Linked DNA regions of Skermanella sp. TT6. The protein of the gene in region 2 binds, or shares a complex with, the protein of the main gene of each other region. Links are inferred from orthologs where the notes say so. Each region holds a gene or a part of one and is shown on either strand. Other genes may lie near its edges.

What was found. Proteins that work in one complex are often made in the same cells at the same time.
Region 1: the proteins of dnaN (region 2) and IGS68_RS19300 are in contact, whole or in part, in a solved structure (PDB 1OK7), measured with the Escherichia coli proteins. The link is inferred for Skermanella sp. TT6 from one-to-one orthologs.

The regions. Positions count from the first base shown.
Region 1 is NZ_CP067420.1:4,136,813-4,140,962, reverse strand. Bases 1,338-4,150 are described here. They hold IGS68_RS19300 (DNA polymerase IV), read right to left. Parts: upstream 3,511-4,150; coding sequence 2,164-3,510; downstream 1,338-2,163. Other genes in these bases: IGS68_RS19295 (response regulator), read left to right, coding at 3,862-4,150; IGS68_RS19305 (cell envelope integrity EipB family protein), read left to right, coding at 1,338-2,153. Outside these bases: IGS68_RS19315 (YcjF family protein), read right to left, coding at 1-109; IGS68_RS19310 (2-hydroxyacid dehydrogenase), read right to left, coding at 205-1,185; more of IGS68_RS19305, read left to right, coding at 1,332-1,337. UniProt on the Escherichia coli protein: Poorly processive, error-prone DNA polymerase involved in translesion repair and untargeted mutagenesis. Copies undamaged DNA at stalled replication forks, which arise in vivo from mismatched or misaligned primer ends.
Region 2 is NZ_CP067420.1:51-5,554, reverse strand. Bases 1,882-4,709 are described here. They hold dnaN (DNA polymerase III subunit beta), read right to left. Parts: upstream 3,947-4,709; coding sequence 2,816-3,946; downstream 1,882-2,815. Other genes in these bases: dnaA (chromosomal replication initiator protein DnaA), read right to left, coding at 4,127-4,709; recF (DNA replication/repair protein RecF), read right to left, coding at 1,882-2,732. Outside these bases: gyrB (DNA topoisomerase (ATP-hydrolyzing) subunit B), read right to left, coding at 1-1,462; more of recF, read right to left, coding at 1,539-1,881; more of dnaA, read right to left, coding at 4,710-5,504. UniProt on the Escherichia coli protein: Confers DNA tethering and processivity to DNA polymerases and other proteins. Acts as a clamp, forming a ring around DNA (a reaction catalyzed by the clamp-loading complex) which diffuses in an ATP-independent manner freely and bidirectionally along dsDNA.

The sequences.
Region 1 (4,150 bases), 4.1 Mb from region 2 along the record:
CGATGCGGGTGTCGGCCGGCGCATCGGGCTTCGCATTCAGGACCGTGTCGTAGACGTCCTTCCAGAAGGAGGAGATCTGTTCGCCGGCCCGCCCTAGAATCGACTGCATGGTTCATCCGCCCCGGTCGGGTTCAGTCCCTCCGCGCGCCCGCCGGGCCGCGGCACCGGATCGAAGTGGTACAAAACCGGGCGTCCGCACGCAAGCTACGCCACCCGGTTCGGCGGCTCCTTCCCCGCGAAGAAGGCGTCCAGGTTGTCGAGCGCCGTGAAGCCCATGGCGTCGCGGGTCCGGTCGGTGGCGCTGCCCATATGGGGCAGCAGGAAGGTGTTGGGCAGGCCCGCATAGCCGGGGTGCAGCTTCGGCTCGTTCTCGAACACGTCCAGGCCGGCCGCCGCCAGCTTGCCGGAGCGCAGCGCCGCGATCAGCGCCTCGTCGTCCACCAGCGTGCCGCGCGCCGTGTTCACCACCACGGCGCCGTCGGGCAGCCGGGCGATCCGCTCCGCGTTGAGCCAGTGATGGGTTTCCGGCGTGGCGGGGCTGTGGATCGACAGGAAGTCGGCCGCCGGCAGCATGTCGTCGGCATCGGCATGGTAGATCGCGCCGGCTTCCTCGGCGGCCGGCAGCCGGCGGCGGTTGTGGTAGTGGATCTCCATGTCGAAGCCGCACGCGCGGCGCGCCATCGCCTGGCCGATCCGTCCCATGCCCAGGATCGCCAGCCGCTTGCCGGTGACATGGGTGCCGATCAGCTGGGTGGGCGCCCAGCCGTCCCAGCGGCCTTCCCGGATCATCCGTTCGCCCTCGGCGGCGCGCCGGGCGGCGCCCAGCAGCAGCAGGAAGGCGATGTCGGCCGTGGCGTCGGTCAGCACCCCCGGCGTGTTGGCGACCACGATGCCGCGCTCCTTCGCGGCGGCCAGGGCGATATGGTCGGTCCCGACGGAGAAGGTGGCGATCATCCGGACCGAGTCGGGGAGCGCCCGGATCAGGGCGGCGGGAACCGGATCGACCGCGCAGACCAGCAGGGCGTCGGCACCTTCCGCCCGACGTGCCATCTCCTCCGCGCCATAGGGATGGTCGTCCTCGTTGGTCAGGATGCGATAGTCGCGGCCGGCGCGGGTCATGACCGCATCGGGATACCGGCGGGTCAGGAGGAGAACGGGGCGGGTGGTCCCATGCGGGGCGTTCATCGGGCTGTCCTCTGGCGCTTGAACTCGCTTATTCCGGGGGAAATGCCGAAAAAGGATGTTTCGGCTTTTTCCCGCGCGCGAAACTACTATGCTTACCCCCGGGCTTCACGCCGTAAACCGCTGTAAACCAATTTGTGGTCGTCACCTTGAAATATTTCCGCCCCGCTGCCCGCGTCGCCTTCACGGCGTTGCTCGGCCTGCTGACCATCGTGCCGTCGGCGCTTCCCGCCCGAGCCGCCGTGGAGATCGCCCCGCACCGGGCGATCTACAAGATGTCGCTGGCCTCGGCGCGCAACAGCAGCACCGTGTCCGACGTCCGCGGCCAGATGATGTTCGAATGGGCGGATGCCTGCGACGGCTGGACCATCGAGCAGCGCTTCCAGCTGCGCTTCCAATATTCCGAGGGCGAGCAGGTCGACATGACGACCAACTACGCCACCTGGGAGTCGAAGGACGGCGAGTCCTATCGCTTCAACGTCCGCAAGCTGGTCAACGGCGAGCTGGACGAGGAGCTGCGCGGCACCGCCGAGGCCCATGGCGACCGTCCCGGCGTCGCCCGCTACGTCAAGCCGGAGGAGCAGGAGATCGAGCTGCCCGGCGGAACCCTGTTCCCCAGCATGCACACGATCCAGCTGCTGAAGCACGCGGCGGCCGGCGACAAGCTGTTCGGCACCACGGTTTTCGACGGCTCCGACACCGACGGGGCGACCGAGATCAGCGCCGCCCTGGGCCTGCGGACGCAATCGGCGCCGGACGGCAAATTCGACGCCAAGCTTGTCCACGGCGCCGTCTGGCCGGTCCGCATGGCGTTCTTCCCCGTGGACAGCGACGATGCCGCTCCCGAGTACGAGATGAGCCTGAAGCTGCTCGAGAACGGAGTCGCCCAGTCGATGCTGATCGACTACGGCGATTTCACGGTCGCCGCGGTGCTGGAGCAGATCGAGTCGATCCCGCGGCCGCGCTGCTGATCCTTCCCGTTCAGCGCCGTTTGCGGCGGGGCGGCATCGGCAGGCCGGGCAGCAGCGGGGTGGAGCGCGGAACGAATCCGCGCCCCTTGACGACGGCCCCGTCGCCCAGCCGGTCGCGGACCTGGTCCATCGCCCGCTCCACCTCGTTGCGGCGCATGCGGTCGGGGTCCAGCAGATCGGGCGGATCGGCGCGCCGGGCCTCGGCCAGGTCGGCGCAGCCGATGCCGATCAGGCGGTACCGGGTGCCGGTCGCCTCGCGTTCCAGCAAGGGCAGGGCCGCCTGGAAGATCGCGTCCGCCATCCGGGTCGGCGAGCCCAGCTTGCGGCTCCGCGTCACCTGGCGGAAATCGGCGGTCTTCAACTTCAGCACCACCGACCCGCCGGCGAGGTCCTGGGCCTTCAGCCGGCGGGCGACCGTCTCGCACAGGGGCCATAGCCGGTTGCTCAAGTCTTCCAGGTCGGCGATGTCCTGGCTGAAGGTGGTCTCCGCCGAGATGCTCTTGGTCTCCTCGTCCGGATCGACCGTGCGCAGGTCCTCGCCGCGGGCGAACCGGTAGAGGCGGCGGCCCATCACGCCGTAGCGCTTCATCAGGTGGTGCTCGTCGCGCTCGCGCAGTTCGGCGATGGTCCGGATGCCGTCCTGCTCCAGCTTGCGCTGCAGGGCGGCCCCGACGCCCCAGATCAGGCCGACCGGCTGGGGCGCCAGGAAGTCCAGCGCCTCGGCCCGCCCGATCGCCTTGAAGCCGCGCGGCTTGTCCAGGTCGCTCGCCACCTTGGCGAGGAACTTGTTGTAGCTGAGCCCGATGGAGGCGGTGATCCCGACCTCCGTCTCCAGCCGGCGCACCAGCCGGATCAGCGTCCGCGCCGGGCTTCCGCCGTGCAGCCGTTCCGTGCCGGTCAGGTCAAGGAAGGCCTCGTCGATCGACAGCGGCTGGACCAGCGGCGTCAGTTCCAGCATCCTGGCCCGGACCTCGCGGCCGACCGCCTGGTACTTCTTCATGTCGGGCGGCAGCACCACCGCGTGGGGACACAGCGACAGGGCCTTGAACATCGGCATCGCCGACCGTACCCCGTAGAGCCTGGCCACGTAGCAGCAGGCCGAGACGACGCCGCGCTGGCCGCCGCCGACGATCACCGGCAGGTCGGCCAGCTTGGGATCGTCCCGCTTCTCGACGCTGGCATAGAAGGCGTCGCAATCGATGTGCGCGATCGACAGCGCGTGGAGCTCTGGGTGGCGGGTAAGTCGCCGCGAGCCGCAGGCAGGGCATCTCACCGCTCCCGGCGCCGCCTCCTCGCCGCAGTCGCGGCACAGGCCGGGAACGGCCGTCCCGGACCGAATCAGGCGTTCAGCGCCCATCGCGTCGGATTCCATCGCATGGTCTCGAACCGGTCCTTCCTGATCCCGTCCGCGGCGCCGCCGCCCTGAAGTCACAGTACATGGACGCGTGCCGGGTTGCCGTGTAAGGTTGGCGCGGGTTGCAGCGCCGGGATCATGCCACGCCCGTGCCGCTGCTGTCCGTATAGATCGGTCGGCCTGCCATTCGGAATATGCGTTTCGTGCATCGAACATTCCTGCAACAACAGCGCGGTAACCACACCTTAACCTTCGCCTTCTAGAAGTGGATGAGGTGTGCGGCCACCGGCACGCCCGGCGCCACCGGCCGTGAGCCACGGCGGTGCCGGTTGTAAGAGGTCATGGAGAGTTATAATGTCTGCCGATCAAGCTTGGGACGATGTCAAGTCCGCCGACCCCGAGGGTGCCAAGCGGGTTCTGATCGTGGAAGACAACGAACTGAACATGAAGCTGTTTCATGACCTGCTCGAGGCCCACGGCTATGCGACTTTGCAGACCAAGGACGGGATGGAAGCGCTGAAGCTGGCGCGTCTCCACCGGCCCGACCTGATCCTGATGGACATCCAGCTTCCGGAGGTGTCCGGGCTGGAAGTGACCAAATGGATCAAGGAAGACGATGACCTCAAGGCGATTCCCATCATCG
Region 2 (5,504 bases):
CCGAGGAGAGCATCTTGTCGAAGCGCGCCCGCTCCACGTTCAGGATCTTGCCGCGGAGCGGCAGGATCGCCTGGTACTGGCGCGAGCGGCCCTGCTTGGCCGAGCCGCCCGCCGAGTCGCCCTCGACGATGAACAGTTCGGACAGCGCCGGGTCGCGCTCCTGGCAGTCGGCCAGCTTGCCCGGCAGCGAGGTGATGTCCAGCGCGCCCTTGCGCCGGGTCAGCTCGCGCGCCTTGCGGGCGGCCTCGCGGGCGGCGGCGGCCTCCACCACCTTGGCGGTGATCCGCTTGGCCTCGTTCGGGTGCTCCTCGAACCAGGTGGCGAGCGCCTCCGATATGGCCGACTCGACCACGGGCCGGACCTCGGACGAGACCAGCTTGTCCTTGGTCTGGCTGGAGAACTTGGGATCCGGCACCTTGACCGACAGCACGCAGGTCAGGCCCTCGCGCATGTCGTCGCCGGTCAGGTTGACCTTCTCCTTCTTGGCGATGCCGGATTCCGTGGCGTAGTTGTTCAGCGTGCGGGTCAGCGCCGCCCGGAAGCCGGCCAGGTGGGTGCCGCCGTCACGCTGCGGGATGTTGTTGGTGAAGCACAGCATCGTCTCGTGATAGCTGTCGTTCCACTGGAGCGCCGCCTCGACCGTGATCTCTCCGCCCAGCTCGCTGGGGCGGACGGCGGACAGGGCGATCGCCGGCTTGTGCAGCGCCGCCTTGGAGCGGTCCAGGTACTGCACGAAGGCTTCCAGCCCGCCCTCGTAATGGAGGTCGACGACCTTGGGCTCGACCCCGCGGGCGTCGGTGAGCTGGAGATAGACGCCGGAATTGAGGAAGGCCAGCTCGCGCAGCCGGTGCTCCAGCGTGCCGAAGTCGAAGTCGGTCTTGGTGAAGGTGGCCTTGGACGGCAGGAAGGTCACCTCGGTGCCGGTCAGCGGCTTGCCGCCGACGAGCGGCGCCTCGCCCGAGTCCTTCAGCGGCTCGACCCGGTCGCCGTGGCGGAAATCCATCTCCCAGATCCGGCCGGCGCGCCAGATGCGCAGCGTCAGCAGCTCGGACAGGGCGTTGACCACCGACACGCCGACGCCGTGCAGGCCGCCGGAGACCTTGTAGGAGTTCTGGTCGAACTTTCCGCCGGCATGGAGCTGGGTCATGATGACCTCCGCCGCCGAGACGCCTTCCTCCTCGTGCATGTCCACGGGGATGCCGCGGCCGTTGTCGCGGACCGTGACCGATCCGTCGGCGTTGAGCACCACCTCGACCTTGTCGCAATATCCCGCCAGCGACTCGTCGATGGCGTTGTCCACCACCTCGTAGACCATGTGGTGGAGGCCCGAGCCGTCATCGGTGTCGCCGATATACATGCCAGGGCGCTTCCGCACCGCGTCCAACCCCTTCAACACCTTGATGGAGTGGGCGCCGTATTCCTGCGGAGCGGAGTCGGGTGTCTTGAAAGCTTCCTGTGCCATCGGTCGATACTATCAGAGTTTCGGGGTACATGCCGGGGGATTAATCCCCACGGCGGAGAATTGCGGCGGCTTCCCGCTAGGCCGGATGCACATGGGCGTCCTCCACGCGGAAGAAGCCGGCCCGGTCGCCCAGCTCGGCGAAGATGCCGGCGTCGGTGCCGGTCAGCCAGGCCTGGGCGCCGAGGTCCAGGATCTCTGCGAACAGGGCGCTGCGCCGGTCGGCGTCCAGGTGGGCCGCCACCTCGTCCAGCAGCATCAGGGGCGGCTGGCCGCGCTCGGCCGCCATCAGCCGGGCGTTGGCCAGGACGATGGCGATCAGCAGGGCCTTCTGCTCGCCGGTCGAGCAGAACTCGGCCGGCATGTCCTTGCCGCGGTGGCGGACCGCGAGGTCGCTGCGGTGGGGACCCGCGGTGCCGCCCTCCCCCGCGCTCCCGGAACCGTCGTGGCGGCGGGACTCGGAGAGCCGGCGGCGCAGCGCGTCCTCGGCCGCCAGCGCCGGCTGGTCGGCCAGCCAGTCCTCCACCGTGCCGGAAACCGAGAGGTCGGCGCGGGGGAACGGGCCGGTCGCCTGCTCGCACGCCTGCTGGAGCCGCGCCACCATGTCGCGCCGGGCGGCGGCGACCGCGACGCCGGAGGTCGCCATCTCGTCCTCCAGCGCGGACAGCCAGGAGTCGTCGCCGCGCCCGTCGCGCAGCAGCCGGCTCCGTTCGCGCAGCGCGTGCTCGTAGCGGCTGAGCCGCCCGGCATGGGCCGGGTCGAAGCCGAACACGAGCCGGTCCAGGAAACGGCGCCGGCCGCTCGCCCCCTCGACGAACAGCCGGTCCATCTGGGGCGTCAGCCAGGTCAGCGCCACATGCTCGGCGAGAGCCACCTGGCCGCGCACGGGGTGGCCGTCGATCCGGACGAGGCGGCGCTCCGACTGCCCGTCGGCGGCGCCGTCGCGGCCGGTGCCGATGTCGACCGGGCCGAACGGGGTCGCGACCCGCGCCGCGACCGCCCAGCCGCTGCCTTCCGGCGCGCCGATCCGCTCCACGTCGGCCAGGCGGGCGCGGCGCAGGCCGCGGCCGGGCGACAGGAAGCTGACGGCTTCCAGCAGGTTGGTCTTGCCGGCGCCGTTCGGCCCCGTCAGCACGACGGGGCGCGCGTCGGCGTCGAGACGCGCGCCGTCGTAGCAGCGGAACTGCGTCAGGGTCAGGCGGGTGACCGCCAGCCGGGGGGCTGGCGCATCGCGGAGGGCTATCGGGGCTGGCGGCATCGCAACTGGCGGCATCGGAACTCCGGCCATACCCGCGGCGGCGCCCGGACCCCTGCCCGGCCACGCCGCGAGGGCCGCGCTTCCCGCACGGCCGCGCGTCAAACGCGCATCGGCATCAGAACATACAGGGCCGAACTGTCGGCCACATCCCGGACGATCGTGGGCGACGCGGCGTCGGCCATGGTGAACCGGGCGCCCTCACCCTCGATCTGCTGAGTGATGTCCAATAGATAGCGAGAGTTGAAACCGATTTCGAGGGGGGAGCTGTCATAACTGACCTCCAGCTCCTCGGTGGCGCTGCCGGCCTCGGGGCTGGTCGCCGACAGGGTCAGGTTGCCCCGGTCGATGCTCAGCTTGACCGCCCGGCTCTTCTCGGTCGAGATGGTCGCGACCCGGTCCACCGCGCTGGCGAAGACCCGGCTGTCCACCTCCAGCACCTTGTCGTTTCCGGTCGGGATCACCCGCTCGTAGTCGGGGAAGGTGCCGTCGATCAGCTTCGAGGTCACCGTCACGGCGTCGAAGCCGAAGCGGACCTTGGTCTCGGACAGGCTGACCTCGATCCGGTCGGCCGCCTCGTCGATCAGCTTGCGGATCTCCAGCACGGTCTTGCGCGGCACGATCACGCCGGGAATGCCGGCCGCCCCGTCGGGCAGCGGGATCTCGACCCGGGCCAGCCGGTGGCCGTCGGTCGCGACCGCGCGCAGCACCGGCATCTCCGCCTCGCCGGCGCGCGACTTGGTGGCGTGCAGGTAGATGCCGTTGAGATAGTAGCGGGTCTCCTCCGTGGAGATCGCGAAGCGGGTGCGGTCCACCAAGTTCCGCAGGTCCGACGCGGCGAGGCTGAAGCGGTGCGCCATGTCGCCGCCGGACATCTGGGGGAAGTCCTCGACCGGCAGGCAGCCCAGCTTGAAGTTGGAGCGGCCCGACCGAAGCGTCAGCAGCCCGTTGTCGCCGTAGCTGTCCAGCTCCACCTGGCTGCCGTCGGGCAGCTTGCGGACGATGTCGTACAGGGTGTGGGCCGGCGCCGTGGTCGATCCCGGCTGGGCGATGTCGGCGGGGACGGATTCGACGATCTCCAGGTCCATGTCGGTCGCGGTCAGGGCCAGTTCGCCGTTCTCGGCCTTCAGCATGACGTTGGACAGGATGGGGATCGTGTTCCGGCGTTCCACCACGCTTTGAACATGCCCGAGGGAGCGGAGGAGGGCGGCGCGTTCGATCGTGATTTTCATGCTGATCCGCTGGTCTCGAGGGGCTTTAGCCGGTTCCGACAGGTGTGGCCGCTGCCGCGCGCACCCCGTCGGATACCGCGAAGCGGGCGGCGACTATAGCACACGCATGCGAAAAGCTAACGGATTCCGAACGCGATCCGCCGGCCTGAAGCGGCATGCCGGAACGGTCGCCAGGGCCGCTCAGCCCTCCAGCATGCGGCGCAGCAGCTCGACGTCCTCGGCGAAGCTCTGGTCGGAGGTCCTCAGCTCCTCCACCTTGCGGACGGCGTGCATCACGGTGGTGTGGTCGCGGCCGCCGAACTTGCGGCCGATCTCCGGCAGGGAGCGGGCGGTGAGCTGCTTGGCCAGGTACATGGCGACCTGCCGGGGCCGGGCGACGGCGCGGGCGCGCCGGGCGGAATGCATGTCGGCGAGGCGGATGTTGTAGTGCTCCGCCACCTTCTTCTGGATCTCGTCGATGGTCACGCGGCGGTCGTTGGCCCGAAGCAGGTCGTGCAGGACCTCCTGGGTCGATTCCAGCGTGATGGCCCGGCCGACCAGCTCGGCGTGGGCGACGATGCGGTTCAGGGCGCCTTCCAGCTCGCGGACGTTGGAGGTGATCTTGTGGGCCAGGAACTCCAGGACCTTGGAGTTGATCTGGACGTTCATCGACTCGGCCTTGGCCTGGAGGATGCCGAGCCGGAGCTCGTAGGTGGTCGGGTGTATGTCCGCGACCAGCCCCCAGCCCAGGCGGGAGCGGAGCCGCTCCTCCATCCCTTCCAGGTCGGACGGCGACTTGTCGGCCGAGATCACGACCTGGCGGTTCTGGTCGACCAGGGCGTTGAAGGTGTGGAAGAACTCCTCCTGGGTGCTGTCCTTGCCGCTGATGAACTGTACGTCGTCGATCATCAGCACGTCCACCGACCGGAACTGCTCCTTGAAGGCCATGGTGTCCTTGAAGCGGAGCGCCCGGATGAACTGGTACATGAACTTCTCGGCCGACAGGTACAGAACCCGGCGGTTGGGGTCCTTCTTGCGGATCTGCCAGGCGATGGCGTGCATCAGGTGGGTCTTGCCCAGCCCGACCCCGCCGTAGAGGAACAGCGGGTTGAAGGTGACGGTCGCGGCGTCGGTGACGCGCCGGGCGGCGGCGTGGGCCAGCTCGTTCGGCTTGCCGACGACGAAGTTCTCGAAGGTGAAGCGCGGGTCCAGGTGGGCGAAATGCTCGTCGCGGCCGTCCAGCCCGAGCTGGGCGCCGGAGGTGGGACGCTCCTCCTCCACCTCGTCGGAGGGAATCGGGGCGGACAGGTCGCCCGCCATGTCGCCGGGCAGGCCCATGTCGTCGTTGGCGGAGGCGCCGACGTCCAGCCGGCTGGGCGCCACCACGATGTCCACGGACTGCACGCGCGGGTTCTCCCCGGACCACAGGGCGCGGATCCGGTCGGCATAATGGGTCAGCACCCAGTCGCGCATGAACCGGGTCGGCACGGTGATGCGCACCTCGCCGCCCTTCAGCTCGCTGACGGTGAGCGGCTTCAGCCAGCTCCGATACGCCGTCTCACCGACCTCGTCCTTGAGC